Regions from separate parts of the Rhizobium phaseoli genome, predicted to be linked through region 2. Evidence: riboswitches for the same ligand, from Rfam matches in the RefSeq annotation. Region 2 holds a riboswitch; each other region holds the start of a gene.
What was found. Region 2 has a riboswitch for cobalamin ahead of cobU (bifunctional adenosylcobinamide kinase/adenosylcobinamide-phosphate guanylyltransferase). Riboswitches for the same ligand answer to the same signal wherever they lie in the genome.
Positions count from the first base shown of each region.

Region 1: linked by a shared signal. The riboswitch ahead of nrdH (glutaredoxin-like protein NrdH) and the one ahead of cobU (bifunctional adenosylcobinamide kinase/adenosylcobinamide-phosphate guanylyltransferase) in region 2 are both predicted to bind cobalamin.
Region 3: linked by a shared signal. The riboswitch ahead of bluB (5,6-dimethylbenzimidazole synthase) and the one ahead of cobU (bifunctional adenosylcobinamide kinase/adenosylcobinamide-phosphate guanylyltransferase) in region 2 are both predicted to bind cobalamin.
Region 4: linked by a shared signal. The riboswitch ahead of AMC88_RS17715 (CbtB domain-containing protein) and the one ahead of cobU (bifunctional adenosylcobinamide kinase/adenosylcobinamide-phosphate guanylyltransferase) in region 2 are both predicted to bind cobalamin.

Region 1 covers NZ_CP013532.1:4,003,417-4,007,607, forward strand. Annotated here, with positions in the region: gene nrdE (class 1b ribonucleoside-diphosphate reductase subunit alpha) at 1-2,024, opposite strand, end outside; gene nrdI (class Ib ribonucleoside-diphosphate reductase assembly flavoprotein NrdI) at 2,003-2,407, opposite strand; gene nrdH (glutaredoxin-like protein NrdH) at 2,424-2,645, opposite strand; cobalamin riboswitch at 2,905-3,130, opposite strand; gene AMC88_RS19210 (heavy metal translocating P-type ATPase) at 3,321-4,191, opposite strand, start outside.
Region 2 covers NZ_CP013532.1:2,618,801-2,622,991, forward strand. Annotated here, with positions in the region: gene cobW (cobalamin biosynthesis protein CobW) at 1-974, opposite strand, end outside; gene cobU (bifunctional adenosylcobinamide kinase/adenosylcobinamide-phosphate guanylyltransferase) at 979-1,500, opposite strand; cobalamin riboswitch at 1,803-2,196, opposite strand; gene AMC88_RS12715 (chloride channel protein) at 2,427-4,191, shown strand, end outside.
Region 3 covers NZ_CP013532.1:2,480,754-2,484,944, forward strand. Annotated here, with positions in the region: gene AMC88_RS12030 (NADP-dependent malic enzyme) at 1-610, shown strand, start outside; partial or broken gene AMC88_RS34050 (RNase H family protein) at 712-810, opposite strand; gene AMC88_RS12035 (DUF2865 domain-containing protein) at 941-2,035, shown strand; gene bluB (5,6-dimethylbenzimidazole synthase) at 2,039-2,728, opposite strand; cobalamin riboswitch at 2,771-2,957, opposite strand; gene AMC88_RS12045 (3-deoxy-7-phosphoheptulonate synthase) at 3,329-4,191, shown strand, end outside.
Region 4 covers NZ_CP013532.1:3,673,135-3,677,325, forward strand. Annotated here, with positions in the region: gene AMC88_RS17700 (sulfite oxidase-like oxidoreductase) at 1-534, shown strand, start outside; gene AMC88_RS17705 (hypothetical protein) at 519-1,145, opposite strand; gene AMC88_RS17710 (CbtA family protein) at 1,142-1,876, opposite strand; gene AMC88_RS17715 (CbtB domain-containing protein) at 1,889-2,098, opposite strand; adenosylcobalamin (AdoCbl) riboswitch at 2,111-2,253, opposite strand; gene AMC88_RS17720 (histidine phosphatase family protein) at 2,330-2,884, shown strand; gene AMC88_RS17725 (putative bifunctional diguanylate cyclase/phosphodiesterase) at 3,370-4,191, shown strand, end outside.

The DNA of each region.
Region 1 (4,191 bases), 1.4 Mb from region 2:
TGGGTCGCCGCCGCATAGGTATCGATGATCTTCTCCGCCCCGATCTCGTAGGCGTCCTGATAATAATCGAGATTGTCGTTGGTCATGAACGGGGCCGGATAATAGACCCGGCCGATCTTGCCTTCCTTGCGGATCTCGATTTTCGAGACGATCGGATGGATGGAGGAGGTCGAGTGGTTGATATAGGAGATCGATCCCGTCGGCGGCACCGCCTGCAGGTTCTGATTATAGAGGCCGGACGCCATGACAGCCGTCTTCAACTCCGCCCAATCGTCCTGTGTCGGAATATGGATTCCTGATTTGTCGAACAGCGCCTGCACCTTCTCGGTCGCCGGCTTCCATTCCTGCTCGGTGTATTTGTCGAAATAGTCGCCGCAGGCATATTTCGAATTTTCGAAGCCCTTGAAGCTTGTGCCGCGTTCGACCGCCAGCAGGTTCGAGGCGCGGATCGCGTGATAGGTCACCGTATAGAAATAGATGTTGGTGAAATCGACGCCTTCCTCCGAACCGTAGAAGATGCGCTCGCGGGCGAGATAGCCGTGCAGGTTCATCTGGCCGAGCCCGATCGCATGGCTCTCGTCATTGCCCTTCTCGATCGACGGCACCGAGGCAATATGGCTCATGTCGGAAACGGCCGTCAGCGCCCGGATCGAGGTCTCGATCGTCTTGCCGAAATCGGCGGAATCCATGGCTGCGGCAATGTTCAGCGAGCCAAGATTGCAGGAAATATCCTTGCCGAGATGCTTGTAGGAGAGGTCGTCATTGTATTCGCTTGCCTCGCTGACCTGCAGGATCTCGGAGCAGAGATTGCTCATCGAAATGCGCCCGTCAATCGGGTTCGCCCGGTTCACCGTGTCCTCGAACATGATGTAGGGATAACCACTCTCGAACTGGATCTCGGCGAGCACCTGGAAAAATTCGCGCGCCTTGATCTTCTTCTTCGAGATGCGCGCATCCCCCACCATCTCGCGATACTTTTCCGTCACCGAAATTTCGGTGAAGGGCACGCCGTAGACGCGCTCCACGTCATAGGGCGAGAACAGGTACATGTCCTCGTTGTTTTTCGCGAGTTCGAAGGTGATGTCGGGCACGACGACGCCGAGCGACAGCGTCTTGATGCGGATCTTCTCGTCGACATTTTCGCGCTTGGTATCGAGAAACCGCATGATATCAGGATGATGGGCGTTGAGGTAGACGGCGCCCGCCCCCTGGCGAGCACCGAGCTGGTTGGCATAGGAAAAACTGTCTTCGAGCAGCTTCATGACGGGAATGATGCCCGACGACTGATTCTCGATCTGCTTGATCGGGGCGCCGGCCTCACGGATGTTCGTCAGTGACAGCGCCACGCCGCCACCGCGCTTCGACAATTGCAGCGCCGAATTGATCGACCGACCGATCGATTCCATATTGTCCTCGACCCGCAGCAGGAAGCAGGAGACGAGTTCGCCGCGCTGCTTCTTGCCGGCATTGAGGAAGGTCGGCGTTGCCGGCTGGAAACGGCCGGAAATGATTTCGTCGACCATGTCGCGGGCAAGCGCCTCGTCGCCGCGCGCCAGCGTCAGCGCCACCATGCAGATGCGATCCTCGTAGCGCTCGAGATAGCGCTTTCCGTCGAAGGTCTTCAGCGTATAGCTGGTGTAATATTTGAAGGCGCCGAGGAAGGTCGGGAAACGGAACTTCCTGGCATAGGCCTGGTCGAACAGGTCGCGCACGAAATTGAAGGAATACTGGTCGAGCACCTCCTGCTCGTAATAGCCCTCGGTCACGAGGTAATCGAGCTTTTCCCTGAGATTGTGAAAGAACACGGTGTTCTGGTTCACATGCTGCAGAAAATACTGCTTGGCCGCCATGCGGTCCTTGTCGAGCTGGATCCGTCCCTCATCGTCATAGAGGTTCAGCATCGCGTTCAGCGCGTGATAGTCGAGCGCTTCCGCCGCTTTCAAAGAGCGTTCGCCGGTGGGATGAGCAAAAGTGTTATGCGGTTTTGCGCCGGCATCCCGCGTCAGAGTTGTTCCCGTGTCCAAAATCGTTCCATTCCGTGTTTGACGTTGGCGACATCCTCCTCCGTGCCCATGAGCTCGAACCTGTAGAGGTAAGGCACCTGGCATTTGCGCGAGATCACGTCGCCGGCGAGCCCGTATGTCTCACCGAAATTGCTGTTGCCCGCGGCAATCACGCCCCGGATGTGTTTTCGGTTCTCCGCATCGTTCAGGCAACGGATCACCTGCTTGGGAACGGCGCCCTTGCCGTCACCGCTGCTATAGGTCGGCACAACAAGCACGAAGGGTTCGCGGATATGAAACGCGTCCGCACCGCTCGCCGGAATGCGGGCCGCGCGCAATCCGAGCCTGGCGACGAAGCGATGGGTATTTTCGGATCGGCTGGAATAATAAACGATCAGCCCCATCGCCTTTCTCCTCGGGTCAGGAGAGCGCGCTGATCATATCGGGACGGAAACCCGCCCAATGCCGCTCGCCGGCGATGACGACGGGCGCCTGCATGTAGCCGAGGCTGCGGACGCGATCGAGCGCTTCTGCATCCTGGGAGATATCGACGATATCGTAGTCGACACCCAGGCGATCGAGGGCGCGATAGGTGGCGGTGCATTGGACGCAGGCGGGTTTGCTATAGACGGTAACGCTCATCATGTTCCTCGTGATGTCAAATTCAGGACGCAATACTGGGATCGGGCGCCTTGCGACGTCCGGGGCAACGCTTGATGGTGATCTGGCAAAGTCGGCGGTTTAAACGCCCGATACGATCCCCTTCGGGATTTGCGCGGGCGGCGGCCTTGATATTCTGGACATGACTTCAACCCCGAAGTGCTCATGCGGGCGTTCAGGGCAGCGCAACAGGCGCGGATCGTTCCGCTTTCATGCACGCGACCTTCCGGACACCCCGCCCGTGGACATCTCGTTCAAGGCAGGTCTCCTGGCTCGCGGGTCGAAGCACGCTGCCCCAGCCTTCCCGAGGCATCATGCCTCAGTGACCTGAAATCGGACAGTTGCTCGCCGCTTACAGTTGCGGGGGCAGCTCCGGCCTTGTTGCGCCGTCATGGCGAAACGCACCGTATTCCCATCTTCGCCCGCGATCCTGACGAATCGAAGGAACCTTGAACACTAGATATAGTACGCGAATCCAGAATTACGTCAACGGATGGTTTGTGCATCGCGTTACGACAGGTTTGAAATCGCTGCGTTCCTGTGAAAAATATGGATAAGGAAGGCTTAACGACACGAGGCTGTGGAGAAGGTTCGGATGGCCTGTAGCCGGGCCTCAGATTTTTGTTTCCCGGTCCGGCACGAGTCGTCCCCGAATAGTCATTGTCCCTTTAGTCGAAGCAGCCTGAGCGCGTTGATCGTCACCAGCACGGTGGCGCCGGTATCGGCAAGAATCGCCGGCCAGAGCCCGGTGATGCCGGCAATGGTCGTCACCAGAAACACCCCCTTCAGACCGAGCGCGATGGTGATATTCTGCAGGATGTTGCGCATCGTCCGTTTCGACAGTTCGATCATCCGTGCCACGTCGCCGACGCGCCCGTGCAGCACGGCGGCATCCGCCGTCTCCAGCGCCACATCGGTGCCGCCGCCCATGGCGATGCCGATATGGGCAGCCGCCAGCGCCGGCGCGTCGTTGATGCCGTCGCCGACCTTGGCGACGACGAAACCCTGGCGTTTCAATTCGACGACGACCCGCTGTTTGTCCTCGGGCATCATCTCGCCGCGCCAGTCGATGCCGAGCATGCCGGCAACGGCGGCCGCCGTCCGCTTGTTGTCGCCCGTCAGCATCATTGCTTTGACACCGGCCGACCTGAGCGTGGAAAGCCCCACCTTGGCATCCTCGCGCGGCTCGTCGCGCATGGCGACCAGGCCGGCCGCAACATTGTTGACGAGCAGCACCGACACGCTCTTGCCCTCGTCGTTCAGCGCCATAATGCCTGCATCCCTTTCGCCGTCGAGGGCGCCGCGCTCGCGGGCCGCGGACGGCGACAGCAGATCGAGCGTCTCGCCGCCGACTTTGCCGCGGACACCTTTGCCCGGCAGCGCTTCCAGTTCGAAAGCCGGCGGCACGGGAACGCCGTCTGCCCTAGCGCGGTTGAGGATCGCCAGCGCCAAGGGATGGCTGGAGCCCTGCTCCAGCACTGCCGCGCGCGACAAGACCTGCGCCTCGCTCATTCCGAAGGCGACGATA
Region 2 (4,191 bases):
GTGGTGCGCGCTTCGCCTGAGCCCCAGGGGCGATCGAAATAATGATCGATGCGGCTGCCGACGGCCTGCAACTGCAGGCGCATCGGCTTGCCGGCTACATCGACGAAGCCCTTCAGGCGCAGCACATCATGGGCTGATATGATGCTCTTCAGCGCCCCGACGAAGCCGGCGGGGTCGGCGACCGGGCCGAGTTCGACGACAAAGCTGTCGAATTCGTCGTGGTCGTGCGGTGTACCGTCCTCATGCTCCAGCTCATGGTGCGACTTGCGGTTGGCGAGGTCGCCCTCCGTGCCGATGCCGAGGCCGAGCAGAATGCCGGCCGGCACTTCGCCGTTTTTCGCCTCGATCATCACCGGCTTGCGCTGGGTGCGGGAAGCGACCTCGTCGCGCACCCGTCCGAGACCGGCCACGTCGATCAGATCGGTTTTGTTGAGCACGATCAGATCGGCGCAGGTGAGCTGGTCCTCGAACAGCTCCTCGATCGGGCTCTCGTGATCGAGCGATTCATCCTCGCTGCGCGCCGCCTCGACCGCATCGTGGTCGTCGGCGAAACGGCCGGCGGCGACAGCCGCGCTGTCGACCACTGTAACGACGCCGTCGACGGTCACCTGTGTGCGAATGTCAGGCCAGTTGAAGGCCGCGACCAGCGGCTGCGGCAAGGCGAGGCCTGAAGTTTCAATGACGATGTGGTCGGGCCGCTGTTCACGCTCAAGCAGCTTGGTCATCGTCGGGATGAAATCGTCGGCGACGGTGCAGCAGATGCAACCGTTGGTAAGTTCGATAATGTCGTCCTCGCTGCAGTTTTCGGCGCCGCAGCCCTTCAGAACATCGCCGTCGACGCCGAGATCGCCGAACTCGTTGATGATAAGCGCGATCTTCCTGCCGCCGGCATTGGTAAGCAGGTTGCGGATCATCGTCGTCTTGCCGGCGCCGAGAAAGCCGGTGATGACGGTTGCGGGAATCTTCTGGTTCATAAATCTAACCCTTCATTTTCAGCGGCAGGCCTGCCGCGACGAAATAGACTTCGGCGGCTTTCGCCGCGATCATCTGGTGGAGCCGGCCGGCATGATCGCGAAAATCCCGCGCCATGCGGTTCTCGGGCACGATGCCGAGACCGACCTCGTTGGAGACGAAAACGAGCCGCGCCTTTGCCCGCGCGACGAAATCCGCAAGTGCGGCAAACTCCGCCGCCATATCCCGCTCTTCCATCATCAGATTGGTGACCCAGAGCGTCAGGCAGTCGATCAGGACGATGCGCCTCTCGCCATCGATGGCGGCAAGCGCGCCGACGAGATCGAGGGGCTCTTCGTGCGTGGTCCATGACGGCCCGCGATCGACCTTGTGCTGGGCAATCCGCGCCTGCATCTCCTCGTCCCAGGCTCGGCCGGTCGCGATGTAATGGCGATCGAGGCCGGTCGCGATGACGAGGTTTTCGGCGAAGCGGGATTTGCCGGAGCGTGCGCCGCCGAGGATGAAGGTGGAATTGGAGGGAGCCGTCATGTGCAAGCGCTCCCGCTGGGAAGGGCGAGGTGGCGCCGAATCCCCCTTCTCCCCAGCGGGGAGAAGGTGCCGGCAGGCGGTTGAGGGGGTGAGCGGCTAAGCCGCGAATGCGCCGAGCGCACGCGAAGGGCAAAAGGATGGAACTGCCGCGCGGCCCCCTCATCCGACCCTTCGGGCCACCTTCTCCCCGCTGGGGAGAAGGGGAAACCCCACCGTCGCACCGCACAAGGCAGCGCCGAATTCATTCGTTCAGCCAAAACAACCTCCGTGCTGGCAGCGGGTCTCTTGCCCAAGGGTGGGCTTCTCGCCCGGCACGGAAGGCAGGTCTCCTGGCTCGCGGTTATCGGCCGCGATCGGGGCGGACCGGAATCCGGTCGCCCCTGATCGTGCCAGCGGATCCGCCTCGCCTTCCCGGCTGCATTTGTGAAAAGGCGGACGATTCGTAGAGAAAGAGGCGTCCCACCCCGGTTGATCACCATGCATTTCCAGTGGCTTTTCCGGCACGTCGCCCCTTCGCCCGCCTGCACCATTGCAAGCTGTCAGCCAAAGAACTCGATGCCGGATGGAAGACCCTGACCGCTCTACAGTCGCGGGGTCGGCTGTGATGAAGGCGCCCGGCTTGGGTCCACCCCGTCACATTCCCTTTTCATCCGGAAAGGCAACTGCCGATCCGAAACCATCCGTTATATCCGAGGATGGTTAGGCAAGCCGGGGGATGGAGTCAACGGCCTTGGTATGACTGCGAAGACGGCCGGCCGGAAGAGGATCTCGCATAAAAGCGACTTATCCCAGCTAAAAAGTCGTCTTATATCAGTTGCTTACGTCATAAAAATTTAGCCCGCGCGCCGGGTTTTTGCCGCAATTGCGTCGCAAGCGGACAGCACCCCTGCCCTTGACCGGGCCTCTCTCCGCCTAATTGTCTAGCCATGCTTATGAAATTGGATCGGCGCCGTTTCCGTGCGCTGCGTGTGTTCTTCGACCCGGGGCGGCTGCGCGCCCTGACGCGCCGCAGCGAGGTCGGCCTGTCGCTGGCGGGCGCCGTCGTCGGCATCGCCTCCGGGCTGGCGGTCACCGGCATGAGCTACATTTCGAATGAGCTGCACCAGCTGGTCTTCGGCATAGCCGACAACGAAAGGCTCAGCGCGTCGATCATCGAGGACAAGATGCTGCTGCTCACCGCCCCCGTCATCGGCGGCGTCCTGCTCGGCTTGCTTTTTTTTGTGCTGGCGAAACGGCGCAAGAAACCGATGGTCGATCCGATCGAGGCCAATGCGCTGCATGGCGGCCGTCTCTCCCTCACTGACAGCATTATCGTCGCCGTCCAGAACCTGATCTCAAACGGTTTCGGCGCTTCCGTCGGCCTGGAGGCCGGTTATACCCAGCTTGCCGCCGGAATTGCCTCCAAGTTCGGCCTGAAGCTGCAGCTGCGCCGCTCGGACCTGCGCGTTCTCGTCGGCTGCGGCGCGGCCGGCGCCATCGCCGCCGCCTTCAACGCGCCGCTGACCGGCGCCTTCTACGCCTTCGAACTGATCATCGGCACCTACACGATCGTCTCGCTGACCCCGGTCGTGGTCTCCGCCCTCGTTTCCACCCTCACCGCAAGGCTGCTTGCCGAGGGCGATTTCACCATTGATATCGGCACCTTCGGCTCCGTCGTTCCGGCCGATTATATCCCGGCCTTGCTGCTTGGCTGCTTTTGCGCCGGTGTTGGCATTCTCCTCATGCAGGGCGTCGCCTTCATCGAGGAGCTGGCGCGCAAGAGTTCGATCGCCCCACCCTTCCGGCCCGCACTCGGCGGTATCATCGTCGGGCTCCTGGCGATGATCTCGCCGCAGGTCCTTTCGGCCGGCCACGGCGCACTGCATCTCAACCTTTCACGCGACGTGACGATCCCGGCGCTGGTAAGCCTGTTTCTGCTGAAATCACTGGCCTCGGCGATTTCGATCGGTTCCGGCTTCAGGGGTGGCCTGTTTTTCGCCTCGCTGTTTATGGGCGCCCTGCTCGGCAAGCTCTTTGCCTATTGCGGTCCCTATTTCGCCGATGCGACGCTGACGCCGGTCATCTATGCCGTGGTCGGAATGAGTTCGCTTGCCGTCGCCGTCATCGGCGGGCCGCTGACGATGACCTTCCTGGCGCTCGAGATCACCGGCGATTTTCCGATCACGGCGCTGGTGCTTGCCGCCGTCATCACCTCCTCGCTCGTCGTGCGCTCGACCTTCGGCTACTCCTTCGCTACATGGCGCTTCCATCTGCGCGGCGAAAGCATCCGCAGCGCCCATGACGTCGGCTGGATCCGCAACCTGACGGTCGACAAGCTGATGCGCGCCGACGTCAAGACCGCAAAAGCGGGCATCTCCTTGGAGGAGTTCAAGAAGGCCTTCCCGATCGGCTCGACGCAGCGTGTCATTCTCGTCGAGGAGAACGACAAATACGCCGGGCTCGTACTGGTGCCCGAGATCTACGCCAACCCGACCGATGTTCAGGACGAGAGCCAGATGCTTGCCGATTTCGTCCGCTACCGCAATGACTTCCTGCAGCCGCAGATGAACGCCAGGCAGGCCGCGGCAATCTTTGACAAGAGCGAAAGCGAAGCGCTCGCCGTCGTCAACAATCTGATCGAGCGCAAGGTGGTCGGCCAGCTTAGCGAAAGCCACACGCTGCGCCGCTACAGCGAAGAACTCGATCGCCGCC
Region 3 (4,191 bases), 140 kb from region 2:
CCTCGAAGGCCGCTATGAAAAGCATCTGCGCGACGTGCGCCAGATCATCGGCAAGCGTCCGAACGTGCGTGATTTCTCTGCGCTCAGCCTGATGATCTCACAGCGCGGCGCCACCTTCTTCACGGACACCTACGTCACCTTCAATCCAAGCGCCGAGGAGATCGCCGAGGCAACGGTGATGGCCGCCGAGGAAATCCGCCGTTTCGGCATCACCCCGCGCGCCGCTCTCGTCTCGCATTCCAATTTCGGCTCGCGCGAATCCGAAAGCGCCACCAAGATGCGCAACGCCCTGCAGCTCGTGCGCGACGCCGCCCCCGATCTCGAAGTCGATGGCGAAATGCACGGCGAAAGCGCCATCACCGAAGCCCTGCGCAAACGCGTCATGCCGCACACGACGCTGCATGACGAGGCAAACCTGCTGGTTTTCCCGAACCTCGATGCCGCCAACATCACGCTCGGCGTGGTCAAGTCGATGACGGATGGCCTGCATGTCGGCCCGATCCTCCTCGGCGCCGCCATGCCAGCCCATATCCTCGCTCCCTCCGTCACCTCCCGCGGCGTCGTCAACATGGCGGCATTGGCCGTCGTCGAGGCATCGCAGCCGGCTTAAGCCGGCTGCCGCCAAACGAGAGCGCCGGCCCCGGCGAAGCCATATCAACCGCCCGCTAGAACAGGATGATTTTAGGCCCCGGTCGGCCTGAAATCTGAATCTTACCGCTCACACTGTTCGCCATCATGCTCTAGCGACAGACGCCCTCTGTCGGCGAGCGCATCGGCCCGTTCGTTGCCAGCAATCCCTGAATGGCCTTTGCTGGAAAAGATGACGAAAATACGCTAGAAATTTCACTGAGCTTATTAAGAGAAATGCGTTAAGGAAAACGCGCGGCCGGTTGAAGTCGCATTCGACCCACCGACCGTTTGCTCATTCCGGGACGACGCCGTGAAACGCCGAAACCTGTCTTTTGTGCTTCTCCTTGCCGTCGCGACGCCCGTCGCTGCCGAGACGAGCGCCATCTGCGACGACTTGCGCGGTCGTCTGGCCGACTTGCCGCGATCCATCGGCACCGGCAATGGGCCGGAAGCACGCCACTTTGCCGGCGCAATTGCCGAGCAGAATCTTGAGCTGCGCAAGGTCCGCAACGACCTGCGCAGCTACGGTTGCACCTCGGGCAGCATGGTGGTGATTGGCGGCGAGAATGGTGATTATTGCGCCGAGCTCTCGCAGGCCGAAGCCCGGATGATCGACAATATCCGCTATCTCCAGGATCGCCGCGCCGAACTGCGTCAGGGCGGCGGTGATGACGGCGGGCGCCGCGAATTGATGGCCGCGCTCGAGCAGAACGGCTGCAACAGCGAGAATTTCTACGACCCGTCCGAGAGCAGCGCCGACGACCCTGCCCCGAGCATCGACGAGCAGGCGATGCGCGGCGATACCTTCATTCCGCTCGGAGGCGGTGAAGAGATCGATCCGCGTTATGGCCTGCCGCGCACCGAGATGCTTTCGCCGGTCAGCACCATCTGCGTGCGCAGCTGCGATGGCGGCTTCTTCCCGATCAGTTCGAACGCCACCTCGGTCGATTTCGGCCGCGATGCTGAGACCTGTGCCAAGATGTGCCCCGGCATCGAGACCGAGCTCTTCTATCGCGACGTCAGGAGCACGGAAGCCTCGAACATGATTTCGGTGGCAACCGGCTCACCTTACAGCGCCATGCAGAACGCCTTCGCCTACAAGAACCGCGCGCCTGGTGAAAAAAATACCTGCGCCTGCAATCTCACCGCCTATTACGAAGAGATGCGCAGCAAGCAGGCGGTGGGCGAGCCGCCGCCGCAGGGCTCGATCACCACGATCCGCACCAATCCGCCGACAAAAGGTGCAGCGACAACACCCTCCCCGCAACCATCCGTTCCAGATCGTCCCTACGATCCCACGCAGAACAAGGTCCGCCAGGTCGGTCCACAATTCCTGGCCGGCGACCAGGGCTCGATCGATCTTGCCAATCCGGCAAAGCCAGGCCCGCAGCCGCAACAGCAGTGACCGCTACGGCTCGCTCCGTCCCCAGCCATCGTGGAAGACGAGTTCATCGAGCGGCAGCCGCTGCCGCCAGCCTTTGACGGAAAGCTCCGGCTCGTCATACAGCCGGTCGACGAAGCCGGCACAGAGCCATGCGACCACCTCGATATGATCGGGGATGCCGAGAATGGTTTTCAGTTCGCCTTCGCGAAAGATGCTGACCCAGCCGATGCCGATCCCTTCGGCGCGCGCCGCAAGCCAGAGGTTCTGGATGGCGCAGACCGTTGAATAGGAATCCATCCTGGGATTGTGCGTGCGCCCCAGCACGACGCTGCCGCTACGCGTGGGATCGCAGGTCACGCATATGCCAAGCGGCGCCTCGGCGATGCCCTCAAGCTTCAGCGAGCGGTACGCCTGCCGCCGCTCGCCGTCAAACATCAGTGCCGCTTCCTCATTCGCTTTGGCGAAGGCATCCCGGACCCGCGCGCGCACCTCTGGGTTTTTCACCAGGATAAAATTCCACGGCTGCATGAAGCCGACGGAGGGCGCGTGATGGGCGGCCGTCAAGAGCCGCGCCACGACGTCATCCGGCAACGGATCGGGCAGGAATTGGCTGCGAACATCGCGCCGCGTCATGATCGCGTGATATACAACCTCGCGTTCGGCCAGAGAAAAACCGGATGCCGCCGACATGGCATCCTCATCAAAGGGTCGCATCGTCAAATCCCCAACAACGCAACCGCCCGCCGTCCGCGCGGGTTGGGTCTATCTTGCCAGGCCGGTCTTCTGACTTGGCGTCATCCGTCTGCCGCAGCCTTCCCGGCAAAAGCCAGTGGCATAGTAAAGCGGCGGGCGTCGGCCTTACAGCGTTGGGCACGTTCCGGTCTTGCACCGGATTCCCGATTCTCCCGCCTGAAGAGCGGGCACCTGACGGAGCATCTATTTCAGGAAAGCGCTTCCCGGGCAAGCGCCGGCAGCAGAGCCTGGAGAGGCCATGACGAAATAGCGGTCGGCTTCCTGGCCCCGCCAGTGGACAGGCAGCGGCTGGTCATCACAACGCTTGCAAATGCATTGGACAAGCCTTTGGCCGACCCTTCTTTCAGGCTGCAGATTCTGCGTGACAACGGAAGGCCGCCACGCTAAATACGCCGCATGTCGATCACTTCTGTCTACGCCTCGCGATTTTATCGGTACCGCTGCTCACAGCGGATGCGGGTCTATGCGTAACTGAAGTCGACGCGACGACAACCCGAACAGCCGCTAGTCTACCTGGCGGCTTTTTTGTTCCGCTCGGTATGACCAAACAGGAGCCATACCGTGTCCGATACCATCGATGATCTGCGTATCCTCGAGATCACCCCGCTGACCAAACCCGCCGATATCATCGCGGAAATCCCCCGAACCGCTGCCGTCAGCGAGACGGTGACCAGCAACCGTCGTGCGATCCATAAGATTCTCGAGGGAGAAGACGACCGCCTGATCGTCGTCATCGGCCCTTGCTCCATCCACGATCCTGCTGCGGCGCGCGAATATGCCGAGCGGCTGGCGGAACAGCGGCAGCGCTTTTCCAGCGACCTCGAGATCGTCATGCGCGTCTATTTCGAAAAGCCCCGCACCACGGTCGGCTGGAAAGGCTTGATGAACGATCCGCATCTCGATGGCAGCTACTGCATCGAGGAAGGGCTTCGGATTGCCAGGCGCCTGCTGCTCGACGTCAATGCTATGGGCCTGCCCGCTGGCGTCGAATTCCTCGAGACGATCACGCCGCAATACATTGCCGACCTCGTGAGCTGGGGCGCGATCGGCGCACGCACGACCGAAAGCCAGATCCATCGCCAACTCGCCTCCGGCCTTTCCTGCCCGATCGGATTCAAGAACGGCACGGATGGCGGCGCACGCGTGGCGCTCGATGCCATCCTCGCCGCCTCGCAGCCGCATCACTTCCCCGCCGTCACCAAGGACGGCCAGGCTGCTATTGCCTCAACGAAGGGCAACGAGGACTGCCACATCATCCTGCGCGGCGGCAAGCGCCCGAATTATGACGCTGCCGATGTCCAGGCGGTGGTCAGCGAAGCCGTCAAGCTGGGCGTGGATCCGCGCATCCTCATCGACGCCAGTCATGCAAACAGCAACAAGGACCCGATGAACCAGCCGCATGTGGTCAAGAACGTCGCCGGACA
Region 4 (4,191 bases), 1.1 Mb from region 2:
CTCGTCAAGAACTGGCCGGTGCTCGACCTCGGCCAGCAGCCGGTCATTTCCACCGACAGTTGGCGGCTCGCTGTCCGCGGCCTGGTCGAAACACCGCTCACCCTCAACTGGGCCGCCTTCCAGGCGATCGAGCAGAGCACCAACGTCAGCGATATCCACTGCGTCACAACCTGGTCGCGCTACGACAACAACTGGAAAGGCGTTTCGACGCGGGACCTGCTCGATCTCGCCATTCCGAAGAGGGAGGCGGCCTACGTCATGCTGACGAGTTATGACGGCTACACCACCAACCTGCCGCTTGTCGATTTCGCCGCCGAGGACGCGATTCTGGCGACCTCATGGGAAGGCCGGCCGCTGACGCCGGATCATGGCGGCCCCATGCGCCTCGTCGTTCCGCATCTCTATTTCTGGAAAAGCGCCAAATGGCTGCGCCAGATCGAGCTGATGCCCGCCGACACGGCCGGGTTCTGGGAAAAGAACGGCTACCACATGTATGGCGATCCGTGGCGCGAACAGCGCTATTCCGACGACTGAGCCGTCGGCCGCAAGACGCGTCCAAGCGCAAGGACGGCAAGACCGAACAGGGCAGCAACTCCTGTCAACGATGCCATGCTGGCAGGATGAAGCGGCACTTTGCTCCAATTCGGCTTGACGATGTCGGCGGTGTTGAAGGCCTCGCCGCTGAACTGGCAGGTGATGAGCGCGAGCCCGCGACGCACCATATCTGCGTCGATAGCCGAGATGATTTCACCCGCCGCAGTCGCCTCCCGCGGCATCTCCCGCATCGACAGCAGCACGGCTTTCGTCGCCGCAAGATAGGCATGGGCGCATTCGTTGAAAGGGCTTTCCTCATCCTTCACGCTGCCCGGCATCCGGCCCCACACACAATAGGAATACTGGATCTCGGCATAGTTCAGGACGCGGCGGAACGGTTCGTTCGTGTCGACCGCCCGCGACGCGAGCTCGATAATCCCGCTGCGGTAATCGGAAAGCACCGCCATCTCGCCGTGGGAAACAGCGGGGACATCGAGACCGGCATGGGTGCCGCCGGTACCGCGCTCATGGGCAGACGTGTTACTCGCAAGCAATGGGAACAGACTTGCGGTCAGCACGAGAGCCGCAAGCCTGCCGATGCGCCGGCTCACCGGAAAGCGGGCCGCAGCCCGCCCTTGAGGGCAAGCCGTCTTTCCGCCAGCACTCCGAAGGCAAGGCCGAGCGTTGCCCATAGAATCGCGTGCATGCCGAGCGAGGTCGTGCGGAATCGCCAGAGCACCATTGCCGAAAAATTCTCCGGCACCTCGTTGATCGGCGGCAGCAGATAAAGTACGACGCCGATGAAGACGAGATAGGCGAGACCGGCGATGATCGCGCCGTTCCAGAGACCGAAGCGCTCGCAAAGGCGGCGCGCCAGCGCCACGGCGGCAATCAGCGCCGCGACCGAAACGACGATCATCAGGAAGAACAGCTCCGTCCTGACGTTGATCGTGTCGGGGCTGCCGACCGCCGGCGGATTGGCCGGATATTTGATACCGGGAACGAGCACGATCGCCACGAAGGCGGCGATGGCGATGGCGGCAGAGGTGCCACGCGCCGAAAGAGCGCTGAAGCGGCCGTGCACGAAAGCAAAGGCGAGGGCAAAAAGCCCACCGACGGCAACGCTGTAGGCCATGACGCCGGTGAAGAGGCCAAGGCCGGCCTGCGTGGCGCGGCTGACGATTTCAGGTTCGGCCGCTTGCCCAGCCGCCTGCGCGCTCGCCTCCTCGAAGGCGATCGCCGCATCGACCAGCGGCTCGCCGAAGGTGTGGGCGAAGGCGAAAACGAGGATGCCAGCAATCAGGCCCGCGAACATGCCGCGAAGCAAAAGGTTTCCAACCATGTCAGTATTCCCTTAGTGGCAGGGAAAGCCGAGGAGATGACGGCCGTCATGCACGAACTCATGCACATACATGCCATTGAACAGCGCCATTGCGCCTTCCTCGGTGCCGACGAAATAGATGGCGATGAGCATCAGCAGGCCGCCGAAGATCGCCCAGGGGAGGATTTCGCCGACGGGGATCGGCGCCGGTACCGCGACGGGCGTGAAAGTGGTGTCAGACATGTATTCCTCCGGAATGACGCGTTCAGTCGAAAGAGTGCTTGTGCGGCAGGGTCTGACTTCCAGCGCGAAGAGTTTTCGACACGCTGGTCACAGTGGCGCGACCGCGCCGGATTTCCACCGGCTTCCAAACCCGCAACAGCACGGTTATATCTGCACGCCGAAGACACTGTCAACGAAACTTCACGAGCGCCTAAGGGCCATCCCCACCGCTATCCGGAGATCAGCACGACCGTGAACACGCGCCTCACCTGGATCTGCCACGGCGCGACGGCTGCGAGCCGCAAGGCCCTGTTCCCGCTCGACGAACCGCTGGAAGGCAAGGCCGCAGAAGAAGCGGGCAGGATGGCCGCCCTGCCCCGCGCCGACCGTATTGTCACGAGCCCCGCCTTGCGCGCCCGCCAGACAGCCGAGGCGTTGCGGCTTCGGGCCGCGATAGAGCCGTCGCTTCGCGACTGCGACCATGGCCGCTGGGCTGGCAAGTCGATCGCGGCGATCGAGGCGGAAGAGCCGGAAAACCTCATTGTCTGGATGACCGAGCCGGAAGCAACAGCGCACGGCGGCGAGAGTCTTGCTGAGTTGCGAAAGCGCGTCGCCGGCTGGATGGACAGCCAATCGGGCCTCGGCGGTCACGTCATCGCCGTCAGCCACGCGGCCGTCATCCGGGCGGCGGTCGCGCATGTGCTTCAAGCGCCGCCCTCTTCCTTCTGGCTGAGCGACGTCGAGCCACTTGCCATCCTTCGTATGACCAGCAACGGCAGCCGCTGGTCTCTGCGCTTCCAGCATTAGAAATTCCTCATCTTATCCAGCCTTACACAAGCAAATCGCATCATTGCTGTTGAACCCGGTTTGCCGGGACTACTTCCTTGTCCCAAGGAGATGGAAGAATGACATATGATTGGAGTGGAGAACGTACGCGGCGCCTGCGTTTGATGCGCTTCGCCACGTACACGGTACTGGCCGGTCTCATCGTCAGCGTTCCGCTGTTGATTGTCACCGCCTGAAGCACGAAAAAGGGCGAGCATGCGACAGCACGCTCGCCTTCGTTGTTCTTCTTTCTGATCTTTGCAGTGCCAACTGGCTGCGGCAATTATTCTCCTTATGGTCGAAATCGGTGCAATAGCTGCAATGCTAATCCTGGTTGCATCGCAACGTTATCCAGTCTCCTGACGGCACAGCGGCAAACCGCCCCCTCTGATAATTCGCCTTCTGGTTTCAACGAACATTTCAGATTTTCGTGATATCTCGACGCGGGTGGAGATGGAGAAGGCATAATGCCGGTGTTTTTCCAAAGCAGGGCCGGAAGGCAATGCATGTCGGTTGTCGGGTTTGGAATAACCCTCTGGCTCCTCGGTACACTGCTGCACTTCGACGACAGCCTGGCTTCCTTCATGACCGGTTTCGGCGACTACGGCGCCGACAAGCTCGTTCTTGGGCTCGGCATCTCCGGCGCCATGAGCTTCATTTATTCGGTGCTGCGGATTGCCGACCTGCGCAAGGAAATGGAACTGGGCGTCGCCGCCCAGGCGAAGGCCGATTGGACAGCAACCCACGATCATCTGACCAAGCTGCCGAACCGTTACGCCTTCGAGCGCAAGATCCTCGCACGGCCGGTCAAAAGCGACGAGGCCGAAATCGAGGAATGGGACCACAACGTCACCATCTTCTCGGTCGATCTCGACGGCTTCAAGAAGGTCAACGATCTCGTCGGCCACAAGGGCGGCGACGTGCTGTTGATCGAAGTCGCCAGGCGCATCTGCGCGCTCGGCAATGCCGATTGCGTCTATCGCTTCGGCGGCGACGAATTCATCATTGTCGCCTTCGCCCTGACGGCGCAGCGGGAGGAGCGTTTCGCCAAGCTGCTGATCCAGGCCGTGACTCGGCCGATCCATATCGACGGCTTTGCCGTCGAAGTCGGTGCCAGCGTCGGCTACGATCGCTGGGCTGAGGGGACCGAACCGCTGGAGAATGCCGCCCACCGCGCCGATCTCGCTATGTATGAGGCCAAATCACGCGGTCCCAATCATTATCTCGTCTTTGAAACCTCGATGCAGGACAAGGTAGCGGAGCGCGCCTCCCTGGAAACCAGGCTGCGT